One region of the Blastococcus sp. Marseille-P5729 genome, then DNA from elsewhere that is predicted to be linked to it. Evidence: riboswitches for the same ligand, from Rfam matches in the RefSeq annotation. Region 1 holds a riboswitch; each other region holds the start of a gene.
The links. Region 1 has a riboswitch for S-adenosylmethionine ahead of DAA40_RS12405 (LLM class flavin-dependent oxidoreductase). Riboswitches for the same ligand answer to the same signal wherever they lie in the genome.
Positions count from the first base shown of each region.

Region 2: linked by a shared signal. The riboswitch ahead of DAA40_RS06240 (DUF4242 domain-containing protein) and the one ahead of DAA40_RS12405 (LLM class flavin-dependent oxidoreductase) in region 1 are both predicted to bind S-adenosylmethionine.
Region 3: linked by a shared signal. The riboswitch ahead of DAA40_RS02360 (hypothetical protein) and the one ahead of DAA40_RS12405 (LLM class flavin-dependent oxidoreductase) in region 1 are both predicted to bind S-adenosylmethionine.
Region 4: linked by a shared signal. The riboswitch ahead of DAA40_RS05705 (MetQ/NlpA family ABC transporter substrate-binding protein) and the one ahead of DAA40_RS12405 (LLM class flavin-dependent oxidoreductase) in region 1 are both predicted to bind S-adenosylmethionine.

Region 1 is NZ_OMPO01000002.1:812,369-816,469, reverse strand. Features, by position in the region: gene DAA40_RS12410 (NtaA/DmoA family FMN-dependent monooxygenase) at 1-886, opposite strand, end outside; gene DAA40_RS12405 (LLM class flavin-dependent oxidoreductase) at 906-2,141, opposite strand; SAM riboswitch class IV at 2,433-2,547, opposite strand; one part of gene DAA40_RS12400 (IS3 family transposase) at 2,905-3,896, opposite strand; one part of gene DAA40_RS12400 (IS3 family transposase) at 3,896-4,101, opposite strand, start outside.
Region 2 is NZ_OMPO01000001.1:1,258,119-1,262,219, reverse strand. Features, by position in the region: gene DAA40_RS06250 (acyl-CoA dehydrogenase family protein) at 1-689, opposite strand, end outside; gene DAA40_RS06245 (acyl-CoA dehydrogenase family protein) at 725-1,918, opposite strand; SAM riboswitch class IV at 2,095-2,210, shown strand; gene DAA40_RS06240 (DUF4242 domain-containing protein) at 2,624-3,184, shown strand; gene DAA40_RS06235 (acyl-CoA dehydrogenase family protein) at 3,190-4,101, shown strand, end outside.
Region 3 is NZ_OMPO01000001.1:486,421-490,521, reverse strand. Features, by position in the region: gene DAA40_RS02370 (hypothetical protein) at 1-496, opposite strand, end outside; gene DAA40_RS02365 (acetolactate synthase large subunit) at 641-2,194, shown strand; gene DAA40_RS02360 (hypothetical protein) at 2,238-2,645, opposite strand; SAM riboswitch class IV at 2,681-2,789, opposite strand; gene DAA40_RS02355 (3-methyladenine DNA glycosylase) at 2,908-3,768, opposite strand; gene DAA40_RS02350 (universal stress protein) at 3,765-4,101, opposite strand, start outside.
Region 4 is NZ_OMPO01000001.1:1,151,409-1,155,509, reverse strand. Features, by position in the region: gene DAA40_RS05725 (NADP-dependent oxidoreductase) at 1-803, opposite strand, end outside; gene DAA40_RS05720 (DUF4259 domain-containing protein) at 830-1,231, opposite strand; tRNA gene DAA40_RS05715 (tRNA-Lys) at 1,397-1,469, shown strand; partial or broken gene DAA40_RS05710 (IS3 family transposase) at 1,547-1,789, shown strand; SAM riboswitch class IV at 1,976-2,091, shown strand; gene DAA40_RS05705 (MetQ/NlpA family ABC transporter substrate-binding protein) at 2,350-3,219, shown strand; gene DAA40_RS05700 (methionine ABC transporter ATP-binding protein) at 3,222-3,995, shown strand; gene DAA40_RS05695 (methionine ABC transporter permease) at 3,992-4,101, shown strand, end outside.

The DNA of each region.
Region 1 (4,101 bases):
GGAACCGCACCTCGCGAGCGATCTCGGCCGCCTCCGCGTCGGTGTCGCCCAGGATGAACCCGACGCCTGGCAGCACCTTCAGGTCGTCGGGCCGGCGGCCGTACCGCACGGCGCGCGCCTTGACGTCCTTGGTGAACGCGATCCCTTCGTCGAGCGTCCCGTGCCGGGTGAAGATCGCGTCGGCGAACTGGGCAGCCGATTCCCTGCCGTCGCTGGAATCCCCAGCCTGGAGGATGACTGGATGCCCTTGCGGGCTGCGCGGGACGTTGAATCGGCCGGAGATGGCGAACTGCTTACCGTTGTGCTCGAACGCGCCGGCGTGGCCGTCGCGCAGGAACGCGCCGGACTCCTTGTCCGCCGCGATGGCGTCGGGCGCCCACGAGTCCCAGAGCTCGCGCGCGGTCTGTACATGCTCCCGCGCCCGCTCGTAGCGCTCCGCGTGCGGCAGGAATCCGCCGCGGCGGAAGTTCTCGCCGGTGAACGCGTCGGAGCTCGTGACGACGTTCCAGGCGGCTCGCCCTGCCGAGAGGTGGTCCAGGGTCGCGAACTGGCGCGCCACCTCGTACGGCTCGTTGAAGGTCGCGTTGATGGTGCCGGCCAGGCCGAGATGCTTGGTGACTGAGGAGAGTGCCGCGAGGACGGCGAACGTATCGGGCCTCCCGACGACGTCCAGGTCGTGGATCAGCCCGCGCTGCTCGCGCAGCCGGAGTCCCTCGGCGAGGAAAAAGAAGTCGAACTTGCCGCGCTCGGCGGTCCGCGCGAGGTGCTCGAACGACGAGAAGTCGATCTGGCTGCCCGACGCCGGATCACGCCAGACGGTCGAGTTGTTGACGCCGGGGAAGTGCGCGCCGAGGATGATCTGCTTGCGTGGATTGCTGGTGCTCATGAAAGTGGTTCCCTTTCCCTTAGGCGATCGCGGCGTAGCGGTTGACCGCTACGGGGAGCCCGAGATGATCGCGGAGGGTGGTGGTCTCGTAGGTGTGGCGGAACGCGCCGGCCGACTGGAGAGCGGGGACGACGCCGCGGGTGATCGCGACGAGGTCGTCTGGTAGCACCGCGGGTCGCAACCGGAACCCGTCCAACCCGGCGTCCGCCCAGTCGACGAGCAGCGTTGCCAGCTGGTCGGGGGTAGTCGCGAGGATCGCGGCGTCGGAACGGAGCTTCTCGCCCGCGGTGTCGTCGAGGCGGCGCAGGCGGTCACGGGCGTCCTTCTCGGTGTCGCCCAGGACGACCAGCAGGTCTGCGTTGATCAGCAGCGGCGTACTGGTGCGGCCGACCGCTTGTTCGGCCGCGCGGACCTGCCCGATCAGGGCGGGCACGTCGTCGATGCCCTGCGGGGTGACGAAGACCAGGTCGGCGCCGCGAGCGGCCAGCTCGTAGGGGATATCGGCGTGCGCGAGAGCCGTCACGACCGGCTGGCCCTGCGGCGGGCGCGGTGTGATGGACGGGCCCTTGACGCTGAACTTCGACCCCTCGAAATCGATGTAGTGCAGCTTGTCGCGGTCGATGAAGCGGCCGGTCGCCTCGTCGCGGATCTCGGCGTCGTCCTCCCAGCTGTCCCACAGCCGGCGGACCACCTCGATCGAGTCGGCCGCCTCGTCGAACAGCTCGCGGATGGCCTGGCGGGAGTCCTCCTGGGTGGCCCAGTTTCGGTCGAGCTCGGGGATGTCGCGGCGGCCGAAGTGTGCGGCCTCGTGGGCGCGGCCGGAGACCTGCACCCGCCATCCGGCGCGGCCGCGGCTCGCGAAGTCCAGGGTGGCGATGGACTTGGAGATGTGGAACGGCTCGGTGTGGGTGGTGGTGACGGTGGGGACCAGGCCGATCGAGGAGGTGATGGGCCCGAGCGCCGCCGCGATCAGCGAGGCGTCGAGGCGCCCGCGTACCTGGTCGGTGCGGTGGTCGGGCGGCCCGCCGAAGTGGTCGGACTGGATGCCGAGGGAGTCCTCGATCGTCACGAAGTCGAGCAGGCCGCGCTCGGCTTCGGTGACGAGCTCTGCCCAGTAGGCGGTTGTGAACAGGTCGGCAGGACGGGCTCCGGGCTCACGCCAGGCGGCCGGATGCCACCCCGCGCCGTCGAGCGCGACAGAGAGGTTGATGTGTTCGGAGGAAGCGGACGGCGGGGTCGCCGGATTGTTGGACATGCGTGGAAGCACCTCAAGGTAGGAAGGCACATCACCGCTGCGTAAGGAATGCAGGAAGATCGCCGAAGCTGCCGAGGCGGCTACGACGAGACGGAACTATCCGTCAGGAGGTGATGTGTGGTGTGTAGGTCGGGCGGAACGCGCTCTTAGCGCGAACAGCGCATGCTGGCGACGAGCGCCAGATCGACGTACAGCCGCCAAGCGGCTTCGTGACCGGTCATCGGTCGTGAATGGGCGGTGCGAAAACCAGACGTGGCGTCCATGGCTGGTTTCTCCTAACCCGCGTGAGCGAACTCGTACTTGCCGGTCGCTGTTGCGATCCGGCCAGGTCTTCACCTGGAGCACCCCACCACGAGGCGGGGGTTGCCGATCGCCGAGCCAGGGCTTCGCGGCGATTCTCGTGACCTCGTTGAAGAGTAAACGAGCCTCGTTTCAGGGGCAAGTCATGTGCCCCAGATCACGGCGGGCGAGCATTCTGCCTACCCTGATGGGGTTGGGCCGCTGCTGATTGCGCGCAACCCCGACGAGGACTCCAGCCTGCCCTGTCTCGTGCGGATCCCGATCGGGCGACGGGATCGGTTCGTGCACGCGTTGATAGAACCACAAGCTTCCGTGTTCGTTCGGCCAGTTGAAACTAGGCCGGGTCGGCGCCAGACTGAGTAGAGACCGAATCCCGGTGCGCGCTGCCATGGACTGTGACTGGGCTCGAGCCGTAAGCAACATCGAGTCCCGGGTGAACCGCCCCGGCGTGTCCGGAGACTTTCTAGCTTGAGACTCCAACGGTTGCTGGGGTCTCGTGGTGAGCGTAGTGAGCGGCCTCTGCCTCGACGGGCGTGAGGTCGTCGCAGTACTCGTGGGGCCGGCGGTGGTTGTACCAGTCCACCCATTCAGCGGTGGCGACCTCGAGGTCGTCGAAGCCCTTCCACGGCCGCTGCTTCTTGACCAGCTCGGTCTTGTAAAGCCCGATGATCGATTCGGCCAGTGCGTTGTCGTAGGACGAGCCCACCGCGCCGGTCGAAGGCTTGATCCCGGCGGCGTCGAGCTTCTCGGAGTAGGCCACGGACAGGTACTGCGTGCCGTGGTCATGGTGCGCAACCAGTCCGGCCAGGTCACGCCCTTCGCGGCCGCGGGTCCAGATCGCCTGTTCAACGGCGTCCACGACGAGCTGGCTGGTCATCGTGGTCGCTACCGACCAGCCCAGGATCCGCCGGGCGTAGGCGTCGATCACGAACGCGGTGTAGCACCAGCCCGACCACGTCGAGCAGTAGGTGAAGTCCGCCACCCAGAGCCGATCGGGTGCTAACGGCCGGAAGCTCCGGTCGACGAGATCCAGTGGCTTCGGCGCCTTCGGGTCGCTGATCGTGGTGCGCTTGGCCTTGCCCCGCACCGCGCCGGCCAGGCCGAGCTCACCCATGAGCCGCTCCACGGTGCAGCGCGCGATCGGCGGCGCATCTGCGGCCCGCTCCCGGTTGAGCGTCAGCCACACCTTCCGCGCGCCGTAGACGCCGTAGTTCGCCGCGTGGACCTCGGCGACCTTCGGCTTCAGTTCCTCGTCGCGCACCTCGCGGGCGGTCGGCTTGCGGTGGCGGTGCTCGTAGTAGGTCGCGGGGGCGATCTTGGCGCCGAGCTCGGTGAGCGCGGCACAGATCGACTCGACACCCCATCGCAGACCGTCATCGTGGCGCTCACCGACGTGCTCGTCGATGTAGCGCACGATCAGCGCTGTGGCCGGTCGAGTTCGGCTGCGAAGAAAACCGACGCGCTCTTGAGAATCGCGTTGGCCCGCTTCAACTCGGCGTTCTCCCGCTTCAACCGCTTCAACTCCGCCGACTCCTCCGAGGTCACCCCGGGGCGCCTGCCGGCATCGACCTCGGCCTGCCGACACCACTTCCGGACCGTCTCCGGCGTCCCGACCCCGAGCAGTTCAGCGACCTTGCTCATCGCCGCCCATTCCGACTCG
Region 2 (4,101 bases), on a different contig from region 1:
GCGACGTCGACGACCTTCTGGATGGTCTGCTTCGCATCGCCCGAGCCCAGCCGCTGAGCGGGGGCGTCCTTCAGCAGCACGTTCGCGGCACCCAGACCGTCGGCCTGCTTCAACGGCATCAGTGTCACGCCCTCGCCCTGGGCGTCGACCACGAACAGGCCGACCTCGCCGTCGACCGATGCCGAGACGATCAGCTTGTCTGCCGAGTCACCACCCAGGACGCCGGACTTCTCGCCGGAGACGGTGTACGAGTCGCCCGAGCCGGACGCAGTCGTGGTGGGGGAGGTGAGGTCGTAGCGCTGGCCGGGCTCCTGCGCCGCGAACGCCAGCTTGAGCGAGCCCTCGGCGATGCCGCCCAGGAGCTCGGACTTCTGCTCATCGGTGCCGGCCTCATTGACCAGGCCGCCGCCCAGCAGCACGGTCGAGACGTACGGCTCGAGCACGAGAGCCTTGCCAAACTCCTCCAGGACCACGGCGACCTCGCCGAAGCCCATGTCTGCGCCGCCGTACTCCTCGGCGAAGGGAAGCGCCAACGCGCCGAGCTCGGCGTACCGGCCCCACATGTCGTCGCTGTAACCCGGCTCCGAGGCGAGAATCGCATCGCGCTTCTCGGCGTCGTAGCGTTCCTTCATCATGCGGCCGACCGTCGAGGCGAGCTCGCGCTGCTCATCAGTGAGTTCGAGATCCACTTTGAATACTCCTAGTGTCTGTGTCGTCGGTCGGCTCAGAGGCCGAGAATGGCCTTGGAGATGATGCCGCGCTGCACCTCGGACGAACCGCCGTAGATGGTGACCTTGCGGTAGTTGAAGTAGGTCGGCAGCGCGTCGACGGCGCCCTGCGGAACCGGCGAGAAGCCCTCCGGAGTGTCGTAGTCGTCGCGGAAGTACAGCCCATCCGGGCCGAGAACGTCGACGAGCAGCTCGGTGATCTCCTGCTGCAGCTTCGAGCCGACGAGCTTGAGCACCGACGAACGCGGATCGGGCTTGCCCGAGCCGGCAGTCTGCGTCGACAGGATGCGCATCTGGGTCATCTCCAGCGCCTGCAGCTCGACCTCGACCTTGGTCAGGCGCGCCGCGAACAACGGATCCTCGAGGAGGGTGCCCTTCTTGGTACGGGTGTTGCGAGCGAACTCCTTCAGGCGGGCGATGCGGGTCTTGGAGACGCCGACCCGCGCAATGCCCGTGCGCTCGTTGCCCAGGAGGAACTTCGCATAGGTCCAGCCCATGTTCTCCTCGCCGACGAGATTCTCGACGGGGACCTCGACGTTGTCGAAGAACACCTCGTTGACCTCGTGACCGCCGTCGATCAACTGGATCGGGCGGACCGTCACCCCAGGGGACTTCATATCGATCAGCAGGAACGAGATGCCCTGTTGCTTCTTCACCTCGGGGTTGGTGCGCACGAGCATGAAGATCCAGTCGCCGTACTGGCCGAGCGTGGTCCAGGTCTTCTGGCCGTTGACGATGTAGTGGTCACCGTCGCGGACCGCGGTCGTCTTCAGCGAAGCGAGGTCCGAACCGGCGTCCGGCTCGGAGAAGCCCTGCGACCACCAGATGTCCAGGTTCGCGGTCTTCGGCAGGAAGCGCTCCTTGATCTCCTGCGAGCCGAAGGTCGCGATGACCGGGCCGACCATCGAGGTGTTGAAGGCGAGCGGGGCAGGGACGTTGGCCAGCTCCATCTCCTGCAGCCAGATGTGCCGCTGCACGGGGGTCCAGTCCTGACCGCCCCACTCGACCGGCCAGTTGGGGACCGCATAGCCGTGCTTGTTCAGGATCTGCTGGGTGGTGACGATCGGTTCCTTGCTGTCGATCTCACCCCGGGCGTTCATCTCACGGATCTCCTTGGGGATCTCCGTGCGATAGAACTCGCGCATCTGCTCGGCGAACTCGCGCTCTTCCTTGCTGTACAGCTGGTCCATGGATTGGCTCCTGAGTCTGGACGTCGTCCTGGTTGTGGGGCGCCCGCCGACGAGGGGCCGATCGTGCGCGCTCCTGACCGAATCGTATTCGGTTTGATCGCTGCCGTCGCCCCCGGGTGAGCCAATCCACGCCTGGCCACGTTGCGGGCGGCGACGTTGTGAGTACTATTGCTGCGGGTCAAGAGCTCCAGCGTCAAGCCCCGGCTCGCTGGACGGCAACCCTCGCGATGCGGTGGGGTGCCCCGGGTGACGACCTGGTCGGGCACGATGACGTGCCCGGCAAGCGCAGCGCCCGCGAGGGCAGAAGGAGTCAGACGTGGCGACGACGTTCTACGCCGTACGACGCTTCACCATTGACTACGGCCGGCTCCGCACCACCTGTTCCTGACCCGCGCGTCTGACGGTCCCGGCAGTCGCTCTACGTCCGCTCGACGTCCGTCGATCGCAGGCTGAGCCGCTGCACGTTCGTCGACGCTGGCCGTAGGCCGGTAGGGACGGCGGTGTTCGTCGGCGTTCGGCCCGCGCCCCGTCGAGGACCTGCGCGGCACCGCCCGTGGTTCCGTCAACTGGCACCCGGCGGCGTCTCCGCGCGCCAGCGGGGCTGGTCCCGACGACCGTCCGGAATCCCGCCGCGCACCAACTCGCACCCCTGTTAGACAACCGGCGTACGCCGGTCATCACCGCACCCCTGAAATGGAGGAACGCATGTCCGAATCCGTTCTTGCCCTCGTCGAGATCGTCCCCGCCACCGCGTCGAAGGACGCTGCCGCCGCGCTCATCGAGCAGGCGTCAACCCGTGCCGCCGCCGCCGGAGCCGAGCTGATCGAGGCCGAGGTCACCGCCCCGGCCGACCGCGTCTTCCTGGTCTTCGAGACCGCCGACCTCACCGCTCTCGGCAGCGCCGTCCTCGGCCTGGACGACGTCACCGAGGTCGAAGGGCCCGATCAGGTGCGCCTGGTCGGTGCTGATCTCGAGGACATCAAGGCCGCCCGCCCCGAGGCCGGGTACCTGGTCGAGTGGGACATCCCGGCGCACATCGACATGGACACCTACCTCAGCCGCAAGAAGGAGAAGTCCCCGCTGTACGCCGAGATCCCCGAGGTCTCCTTCCTGCGCACCTACGTTCGCGAAGACGTCGCCAAGTGCCTGTGCCTCTACAATGCCCCCGACGAGGACGCCGTCGTCCGGGCGCGGGAGATCGTCTCGACCCCGATCGACCGGCTGCACGCCCTCGACGTCGCTCCGGTCCCCGGGGGTGCCGGATGAGCGCCGTGACGACGCAGTCCGACATCGGGCTCGTCCGCGCCGCCGCCGATGACCTGCGCGCCCGCGTGGCGGAGTCGGTACGGGCGATCGACTCCGGGGCGACGTCGACGACCGATCTGCTGCGCGAGCTCGGTGAGCGTCACCTGCTCGACCTCGGTGTCGACACGGTCGGCGACCCGCATGAGGCCGCATCGCAAATCGACGGGAGTTCCGAGCTGATCGCGCTCCTGGCCGAGGAGTGCATGAGCAGCGCGTTCAGCCTGTGGGCGCACCGCATGGTGCTGGACTACTTCGCCCGCGGCAACCGCACCGCACTGAACTCCGAGACCTGGACGCTGCTGCGCCGCGGTGAGCGCATCGGCTCGACCGCCATGGCATCGGGCATGAAGGCGCTGGCGGGAATCGAGCCGCTCGGCATCACCGGCCACGTCGAAGGCGACGAGCTGGTCATCGACGGGCAGATCCGCTGGGCATCGAACCTGGTGGACGGCGCGGTCGTGGTGATCCCCGTCGTGCTCGATGACGAACGGCGCATCATCACGTGGTTCCGGGTGGGCGCCCCTGGCGTCACGGTCAACTACGTCGACGGCCTGCTCGCGCTCAACGCAACCGCATCGGCGTCCGTCCGCCTGGAGGGCGCGCGGATCCCGTTGGACGCCGTGCTCAGCTGGGACTTCACCGCCACGGCACGCGCCTTCCGGCCGACCTTCTTGACGCTGCAGTCCGCCTTCTGCATCGGGATCGCGCGACGCGCGCTGACCGAGTCCGAGGCGCTGGTGACCCGCGCGGGCAACGAGGGGCTGCAACAGCGCTACCTCGACGCCCGTTCTGCCCTCGATGAGGTCGCGGACCGCTGGACTCGGCTCGGGTCTGACCTGTCGGCGAGCCCGTTGGTCGAGTTCGTCCGGCTGCGCCTG
Region 3 (4,101 bases), on a different contig from region 1:
AGAGATCCAGATCCGTCCGCGGTTGCGGCTCGGGCTCGGTGGGCGGCTCGGTCTTGCGGTAGAAGGCCATCTCCGGGTCGCGGTGCCCGACCAGGCGCACCAGCTCGAGGTCCTCCCACCGGACGTCGAGTGAGTCCTGCCGCCGTCCGGCGGGGATCTGCACGCCGCGCTCGCTGAGCGTCATCAGTGGCCCGCGCCGGCTGCCGGTACGTAGCCACAGCATCATCAGCCCGGCGCCGAGGACGATCAGTACGACGGTCGCGATGAGCGCGGTCCACACGATGCCCGTCTTGAAATAGCCCGGCTCGCGGCGGATCAGCACGATCAACGCCGGCACCCAGAACAGCAGGACGCTCGCGCCGGCCAGCGCAACCACGAGCCCCCGCACGATGCCGCGATGGTCGCGGCGTACGACGACCTCCGCGGGCGGCCCGTCGACGGTCGGCGCCGGGGCGCCGGTGGGTGCGGGCTGGCTGGTGGGGGCAGGAATCGTCACAGTCACCCACCCTAGACGAGCCCCGGCCCACGGGCGGTTTCGCCGTGGGGCGCTGCCGACGCCGCCGGGTTGGTTATAGGTTGGGCAGGTAGTTACAACAGCGAACGATCTGGCCGCGGGCCGTGGCCGCGAGGAGGTGCCGTCGTGAACGGTGCGAACGCCCTGATGCAGACCCTGATGGCCAACGACGTCGACGTGTGCTTCGCCAATCCGGGTACCTCCGAGATGCACTTCGTCGCCGCGCTCGACGCCACCGAGGGGATGCGGTGCGTGCTGGGGCTGTTCGAGGGGGTGGTCACCGGGGCGGCCGACGGCTACGCGCGGATGACCGGCACTCCAGCGGCCACCCTGCTGCATCTCGGGCCGGGCATGGCCAACGGGCTCTCGAACCTGCACAACGCGTTGCGCGCTCAGTCGCCGATGGTGAACGTGATCGGCGACCACGCGACCTATCACCGTCACCTCGACGCGCCGTTGACCTCCGACATCGAGACCGCCGCGCGGCCGTTCAGCCATTGGGTGCGCACCACGCCGGACGCCGACTCGGTCCCGCTGGACACCGCTGCCGCCATCCGCGAGGCACGCCGCAGGCCCGGCCGGATCAGCTCGCTCATCCTCCCGGCGGACGCCGCCTGGAACGAGGTGAGGTCGTCGTCCGTCCAGGCTCCGCAGGCGGGTGACCCGCAGCCGGCACCGCTGGACGGTGAGGCCGTCGACGCGGTCGCCGCGCTGCTGCCGCGCGCCGAGTCGCCGGCGATCATCCTGGGTCCGGGAGCCACGCTGGAGCAGCCGCTGGGCGCGGCCGGCAAGGTCGCGGCCGCCACCGGGGCCAAGCTGCTGACCACCACGATGACCTCGCGGATAACCCGCGGTGCCGGCCGGGTGCCGGTCGCCCGCATCCCGTACCCGCCCGACCAAGCCGCCACGTTCCTGGCCGAGCACGATCTCATCGTGCTCGTGGGCGCGAAGGGTCCGGTGAGCTTCTTCGCCTACCCGGACCGGCCGAGCGTGCTTTGGCCACGCACCGCTCAGGTCGTCGAGCTCGCCCGCCCCGACCACGACCTGACCGAGGCCCTCGACGGGCTGGTCGATGCCCTCGCTGCCGGCGACGCGACGGCCCGCACCAGCCCGCTCGAGCTGCCGCAGCGGCCGTCCGGTGAGCTGAACGTCGCCGGGCTCGGCGCCCTGATCGGCTCCCTGCTCCCGGAGCAGGCGATCGTCGTCGATGAGTCGATCACCTCAGGTCGCACGCTGGTCGCTGAGACCGAGACCGCGCGGCCGCACGACTGGCTGGTCGGCACCGGTGGGTCGATCGGCTACGCGATGCCGTGCGCAATCGGCGCGGCCGTGGCCTGCCCCGACCGCAAGGTGATCGTGCTGGAGAGCGACGGCAGCGCGATGTACCAGCCGCAGGCGCTCTGGACGGCGGCGCGCGAGCAGCTGGACATAGTGATCGTGCTGTTCGCCAACCGCAAGTACAAGATCCTGCACAACGAGATGCGCAATGTCGGCGTCCCCGCCTTCGGACCGAAGGCGCAGGCACTGCTCGACATCGACAACCCCGCGATCGACTTCGTCGCGCTTGCCGGATCGATGGGGGTGCCCGCGTCCGCCGTGACCACGATGGACGAGCTGGCGACGGCGCTGGAGGGCGCGCTGGCCGAGCCTGGCCCGGCACTGATCGAGGTGCGTCTGTAGACCGCAGCCAGAGCGGAGTGACCGATCGCGAACCGGCCGACTGCTACTCCGAGATTGGAAGGCCTACCCCGGTCCCCTCTACGACGGACGTGATTCCGGCTTGCATCTCAGCCGCCCACAGCTCGGGCATGCTCGGTTCGAGGACGGCCCCCGCTCCACCTTCGCGAATGTCGACATTGATCCACAGGCTCCCGACCGCGAGCGCATGGAACTGCTCGTGGACGCGCACCGGAGTTCCGGGCGGGAAGTCGACGCGGCGGTGATGCCATACCGCTATCGACCCACCTCCGGCGTAGGCCACCACGATCACGTCGGCAGCTGTCCGCGCGAAGCCATCGCGCCAGCCCCAAGGCGTCTTGCCCACCTGCTTGGCGTGGACCCAGTGCATGGTGTGGCCTGGGCCGTAGCTCTGGCAGTTCTGAGGGTGCTCAGTGCGCGGCTGATTAGGCATGATGACCTCCATCGTTCTCGGATACGGAGGTTCCGTTCCGTCTGTTCCGCCACCGGTCGGCAGCGGCTGGTCTGCTCCCGGAGCACCCGCGACGGAGCGGGTTGCTGTCTGGCCAGCCGGGACTTCGCGCCAGATCTCTCGACCTGCGGTGAACGATACTTCACGGCGCGGCGCGCCGGCCCGGGCACCCGGTCGTCGACGGGCGTGTAGTGCCGTCAGCGGGGAGGGCCATATTGGTCCGTGAGCGAGCTGCGCATCATGACTAGACCGCAGCCCGAAGGGACTGGCAGACCGCGAGCAGCTGCTCGCGGATCGGTCGGGCCCGCTCGGTGAACTCCCTCTGGAGCGCCACGTACTGCGCCCGGCCGGACGCCGTCTCCACCCGGATCGGCGCGATGCCCAGCTCGCTGAGGTCGTACGGACTGGCCTGCATGTCGACATACCGGATGTCCCGGGCGAGCTCGAAGGCGTCGGCGACGAGGCTGGACGATGTCGCCGGCGCGAGCTTGTACGCCCACTTGTAGAGGTCCATTCCGGCGTGCAGGCAGCCGGGTTGTTCCTGCGCGAGCTGGTCCTGCCGGCTGAGCTGGGTCTCGTTGAGTGGCGCCGCGGGCTCGGTGAAGAACCGGAAGGCATCGAAGTGAGTGCAGCGCAGCCCGCGCTCGTCCACCGTGGCCGCCACCTTCGTGGGCGGCAGCCGCAGCGGCCAAGAGCTGTGCCGAACCTTCTCGGACGGAAGTCCGTACACCATCGCCCACTCGTGCATCCCGAAGCAGCCGTGTCGCGCCGGACGGTCGAGGGTGGAGCGCATCAGCCGCCGGACGAGCTCGACCGCGCCGCTGCGCTGCCGCGCGAGCGCACGTGCATCGACCGTGATCGATGAGTCGCGGACGGTATAGAACGGCCAGTCTCGATGCGGTGCCGTCAGGTCGCTGATCGCGGTGCCGATCCCGGGATGCCAGCGGCGCAGCTGGTTGGGCCGGTAGACGTAGTAGGTGAATAGGAAGTCCTCGACCGGGTGCGCGATGGCCCGTGCCTGCCGCGCCTCGTGTGCACCGACCAGAGCGTCGATCCGCGCGAGATGCTCGCGCTGGCGCGCGACCCAGCAACGCTCGAGAATCACCCGTCCTGCCGGCGACGGACGACCACCACCGGGCACTCGGCCTCCCGCACGACCGTGTCGGCGACCGAGCCGATGATCCGGCCCGCGAGCCCGGTGACACCGCGGTCGCCGACTACCACGACATCGGCAGTCCGGGACAGCTGCAGGAGTGCCTTGGTGGGCGAGCCGTGCAAAGCCATGGCGTGCACGGGCACGTCGAACCGAGCGGCGACCGACTCGGCGCGGGCACGGGTGTGCGCCTCGGTCGCATCCTGGAACTCCTGGGTCGAGGGGATCACGCCTGGGCCCACGTCGGCGGGCCGGACGGCGTTCTTGATGTTCCAGGCGCGGACG
Region 4 (4,101 bases), on a different contig from region 1:
ATGCGCGGACCGGTGGGCCACGGGTCCCACGACGAGATGGACGCCGTACCGCACACCACCATCGCCGCGTGGGTGTTCAGATGCTCGAGGACGGCGTCCGTGATCGACCCGGCGGTGTTGTCGAAGTAGCGGTCGACGCCGTCCGGCAACGCTGCCGCGAGGTCATCGACGAAGGTCGACGAGCGGTAGTCGACCGCGGCGTCGAACCCGAACTCGTCGACGCACAGAGCGACCTTCTCAGCGCTGCCGGTGATGCCGACGGTCCGGCATCCGATCGCCTTGCATAGTTGGCCGACGAGCGAGCCTACGGCTCCGGCGGCGGTCGAGACGACGACGCTCTGACCAGACTCGGGTCGCAGCACCTCGCGGACGCCGGCCCACGCCGTCAGGCCGTTGAGACCGAGGACGCCGAGACTCAGCGAGAGCGGCAGGTCGTCCTCGGTGACCTTGCGCCAGATCGCATCGGCGCCGACGGTGGCGTACTGCTGCCAGCCGAGCATCCCCATGACCTTCGTGCCGACGGGGTAATCGGGGTGCTGCGACTCCACGACCTCGCCTGCGGCGAACGAACGCATGACGGCACCGATCGGCACGGGCTCGGAGTAGTTGGCGACCGCGCTCACCCAACCCCGCATCGCCGGATCGACGGAGAGGTACTCATTGCGGACCACGACCTGACCCGCCGCCGGAGCAGCAACGGGCTCCTCGACGATCTCAAAGCACGACTCGTCCGGGATGCCCGACGGACGCGCCGTCAGGATGGTCTTGGTGTTGGTGCGGGCAGGCGCGCTCGAGTCACTCACGAGAGTGAGTGTAGGCGGCTGGATCGCTAGCGCAGGGCGCGCTGGATCTTGCCGATCTCGCCGCGGATCTTCTCGAGACGCCCCGACTCGATCCACAGCTCGGCGAACTCGCTGTTCTCCCCGAGGATCCGGGTGAGCATCGTGCGCGCGTTCGGCAGCAGTGCACCCACCACCTCTGTCGGGATCTTTGAGACGGCATCGAGGACGTCGGGGGAGGTGACCTCCAGGCGCTCCAGCTTGGCGGCGAGCAGCGCCGCCACGGCGTACGCCTCGGTGCCGTCGACCTCGTCCATCTCCTCGTCAGGATCGGGCACATCGAGGATGTCGGTGAGCAGCTCGGCTACTGCATCGGGCTCGGAATCGTTGATCTCACCGACCAGGTCAAGGGCGTCGTCATTCTCGAACGGGCCGGTGCCCCATGCACCCATCTATCTCCTCCTGCGCGTGGTTGTACCCGGACATCTTCGCAGGGGCCACACGCGTAGCGCTACCTGCACGATGCGAAATCTGCCGGACCTGCGGTCTCGGAGCCGTCGGGAAGTGTGTCGGGCACGCCGTATGATCGTGGGCGGACGTCGCCATAGGCGGCTCCTGGGCCTCTAGCTCAATTGGCAGAGCTGCGGACTTTTAATCCGTAGGTTGTGGGTTCGAGTCCCACGGGGCCCACTATCCGGGGGGTCATTCCGCGGGCTGAACCGTCCCAGGTTTGATGCCGCTTCCTTTCGAGTTGAAAGGACGGGGTTATGCCAAGGAAGATTGATGTTGCTGCCCGTGAGCAGGCGGTGTGGCCGGTGCGCGCGCACCAGGGCGAGTACCCGTCTCGGGCGAAGGCGATCGAGGCCGTCGCTCGCCAGGAAGGTGTCGAATCGTTGCGTCGCTGGGTGGTGCAGGCTGAGGTCGATGCCGGGGAGCGTGATGGGCAGGCCAGCGAGGAAGCCGCCGCGCTCAAACGGCTGAAGGCCGAGAACCGCCGGCTGGGTGATGAGCCCTGACGGTCGCGACGGACGAGGGCGCCAACGCGGGCCACAAGCCCGCCTCGCTGTGGCCGCGATGCCCGCCCATCCTGGAGCCTTGACGTGTCTCGATGCAACTGCGCTCGAGGAGTCGCGCGACGAGGGTAGCGGAGCGGCCAGTTGTCAAGTATTCAAACGTCTGCTACGGTCGCTCGCGAAGGTAAAGAGATCCAGCGCCAAGCCCTAGCTTGCTGGACGGCTTCCCTCAGCCACTGCGGGGTGCCCTAGGTGAATACCTGATCCGGGCCTCAGCCGAGGTCGGATAAAAGTGGTCGCCGCCTCAGACGGTGACTGAAGATCACGGGGTCTCGATGGAAATCAGCTTCCGCGGCTGCAATGTACCGACGTCATGCGCGTCGCGAATGTGCTGTTGTCGCTGAACTAAGTTCCGCTCGCGGACGAGCCGTCGCCTCGCCGTAGACCCCCGGCACCACCCCTTTCCAGCGCTCAGTCGCTGTTCTTTGTATGCCATCGTCCCCACACCTGCTGTGCCAGGTGTGCCGGCGAGGCATGACCACCCACGAAGGAAGATCATGATTCGCACCCTTTCCAGCCGCGCCATCTACCGCGCGGCAGTCGCCGTCACCGCCATCGCCCTCACCGGATCGCTATCAGCCTGCGGGTCCTCCGATGAGGGCGGCTCGAGTGATCCCCTCGTCGTCATGGCGTCGTCGGTGCCACACAGCGAGATCCTCAAGGAGATCCAGAAGGAGGCCCTCCTCGGTGACACCGAGATCGAGATCAAGGAGATCTCTGGAGACATCGACCCCAACCAGCTTCTCGAAGCCGGGGATGTGGACGCCAACTACTTCCAGCACGATCCCTACCTGAAGTCGTGGTCGGCTGAGCACCAGGTCGACGACCTCGTCAACGTGGCGAAGGTGCACGTCGAACCCCTGGGCGTCTACTCACAGAAGGTCAAGAGCCTTACCGACGTCCCCTCGGGGGCTACGGTCGCACTGTCGAACAATGTCAGCAACTTCGCGCGCGGGCTGTTCCTGCTGCAGGACGCCGGACTCGTGCAGCTGAACGTGAACGCCGACGATCCCGGACTCGACTACAGCCAGGTCACCGAGAAGAACGTCGTCGGCAATCCGCATAACCTGTCTTTCGTGCAGATCGACCCGGCACAGTTGCCCAACACGCTGTCCGACGCGAAGATCGCGCTGAGCGTCATCAACGGCAACTACGCGCTCGAGGCCGGGCTCAAGCCGGCGGAGGACGCGCTCGCGTTGGAGAAGGTCGACGGCAACCCATATGCCAACACGCTCACGGTCAAGAAGGAGCTAGCCGACGACCCGCGCGTGAAGGATCTGACCGAGGCACTCGAGTCGGAGGAGATCGCGAAGTGGATCGACCAGACCTATGAGGGCTCCGTCATCGCGGTCAACGGGACCAAGTAGCGATGATCGAGATCGTCGACCTGCGCAAGGAGTACCGGGGCGCCGATGGACCGGTCGTTGCCCTGCGTGACATCAACCTGTCGATCGCGCGAGGCGAGATCTACGGAATCGTCGGACGCAGCGGCGCAGGGAAGAGCACCTTGCTGAGGTGCCTGAACCTACTCGAGCGCCCGACCTCGGGCGAAGTGCTGCTCGACGAGAGGTCGCTTACCGGCCTGTCGAAGCGGGCCTTGCGCGGGGCGCGCCGCGACATCGGCGTCGTCTTCCAGCATTTCAACCTGTTGAGCTCACGTACGGCGCGGGGGAACGTGGAGTTTCCGCTCGAGATCGTCGGCGTGCCCCCGCAACAGCGCCGCGAGCGGGCACTCGAGCTGCTCGAACTGGTGGGTCTGGCCGACAGATCGGAGTCATACCCGGCGCAGCTGTCGGGCGGTCAGAAGCAGCGCGTCGGCATCGCCCGGGCGCTCGCAGCCGACCCGAAGGTATTGCTGTGCGATGAGCCGACCAGCGCGCTCGACTCGGCCACCACCGAGCAGATCCTCGATCTGGTCATCGACATCAACCAGGAGCTCGGTCTTACCGTCGTGGTGATCACGCACGAGCTCGACGTCGTACGGCGGGCCTGTGACTCGGCAGCACTGCTCGCCGACGGGGCGGTGGTGGACGCCGGTCCCCTGGCCGAGCTCGTCGGCGGCTCGTCGCCGCTCGGACAGCTCCTCGAGCACAAGCCGGTCATACCGCGCTACCTACAGCAACGGCAGAGGATGCTGCTATGAGGAAGACGACCGTCGGAGAGGCGCTTCCCGAGCTGTGGGAGGCCCTCGGCCAGACCGCTCTTATGGTCTCGGTCGCCTTCGTTCTGACCGTCGTGATCGGGGGCGC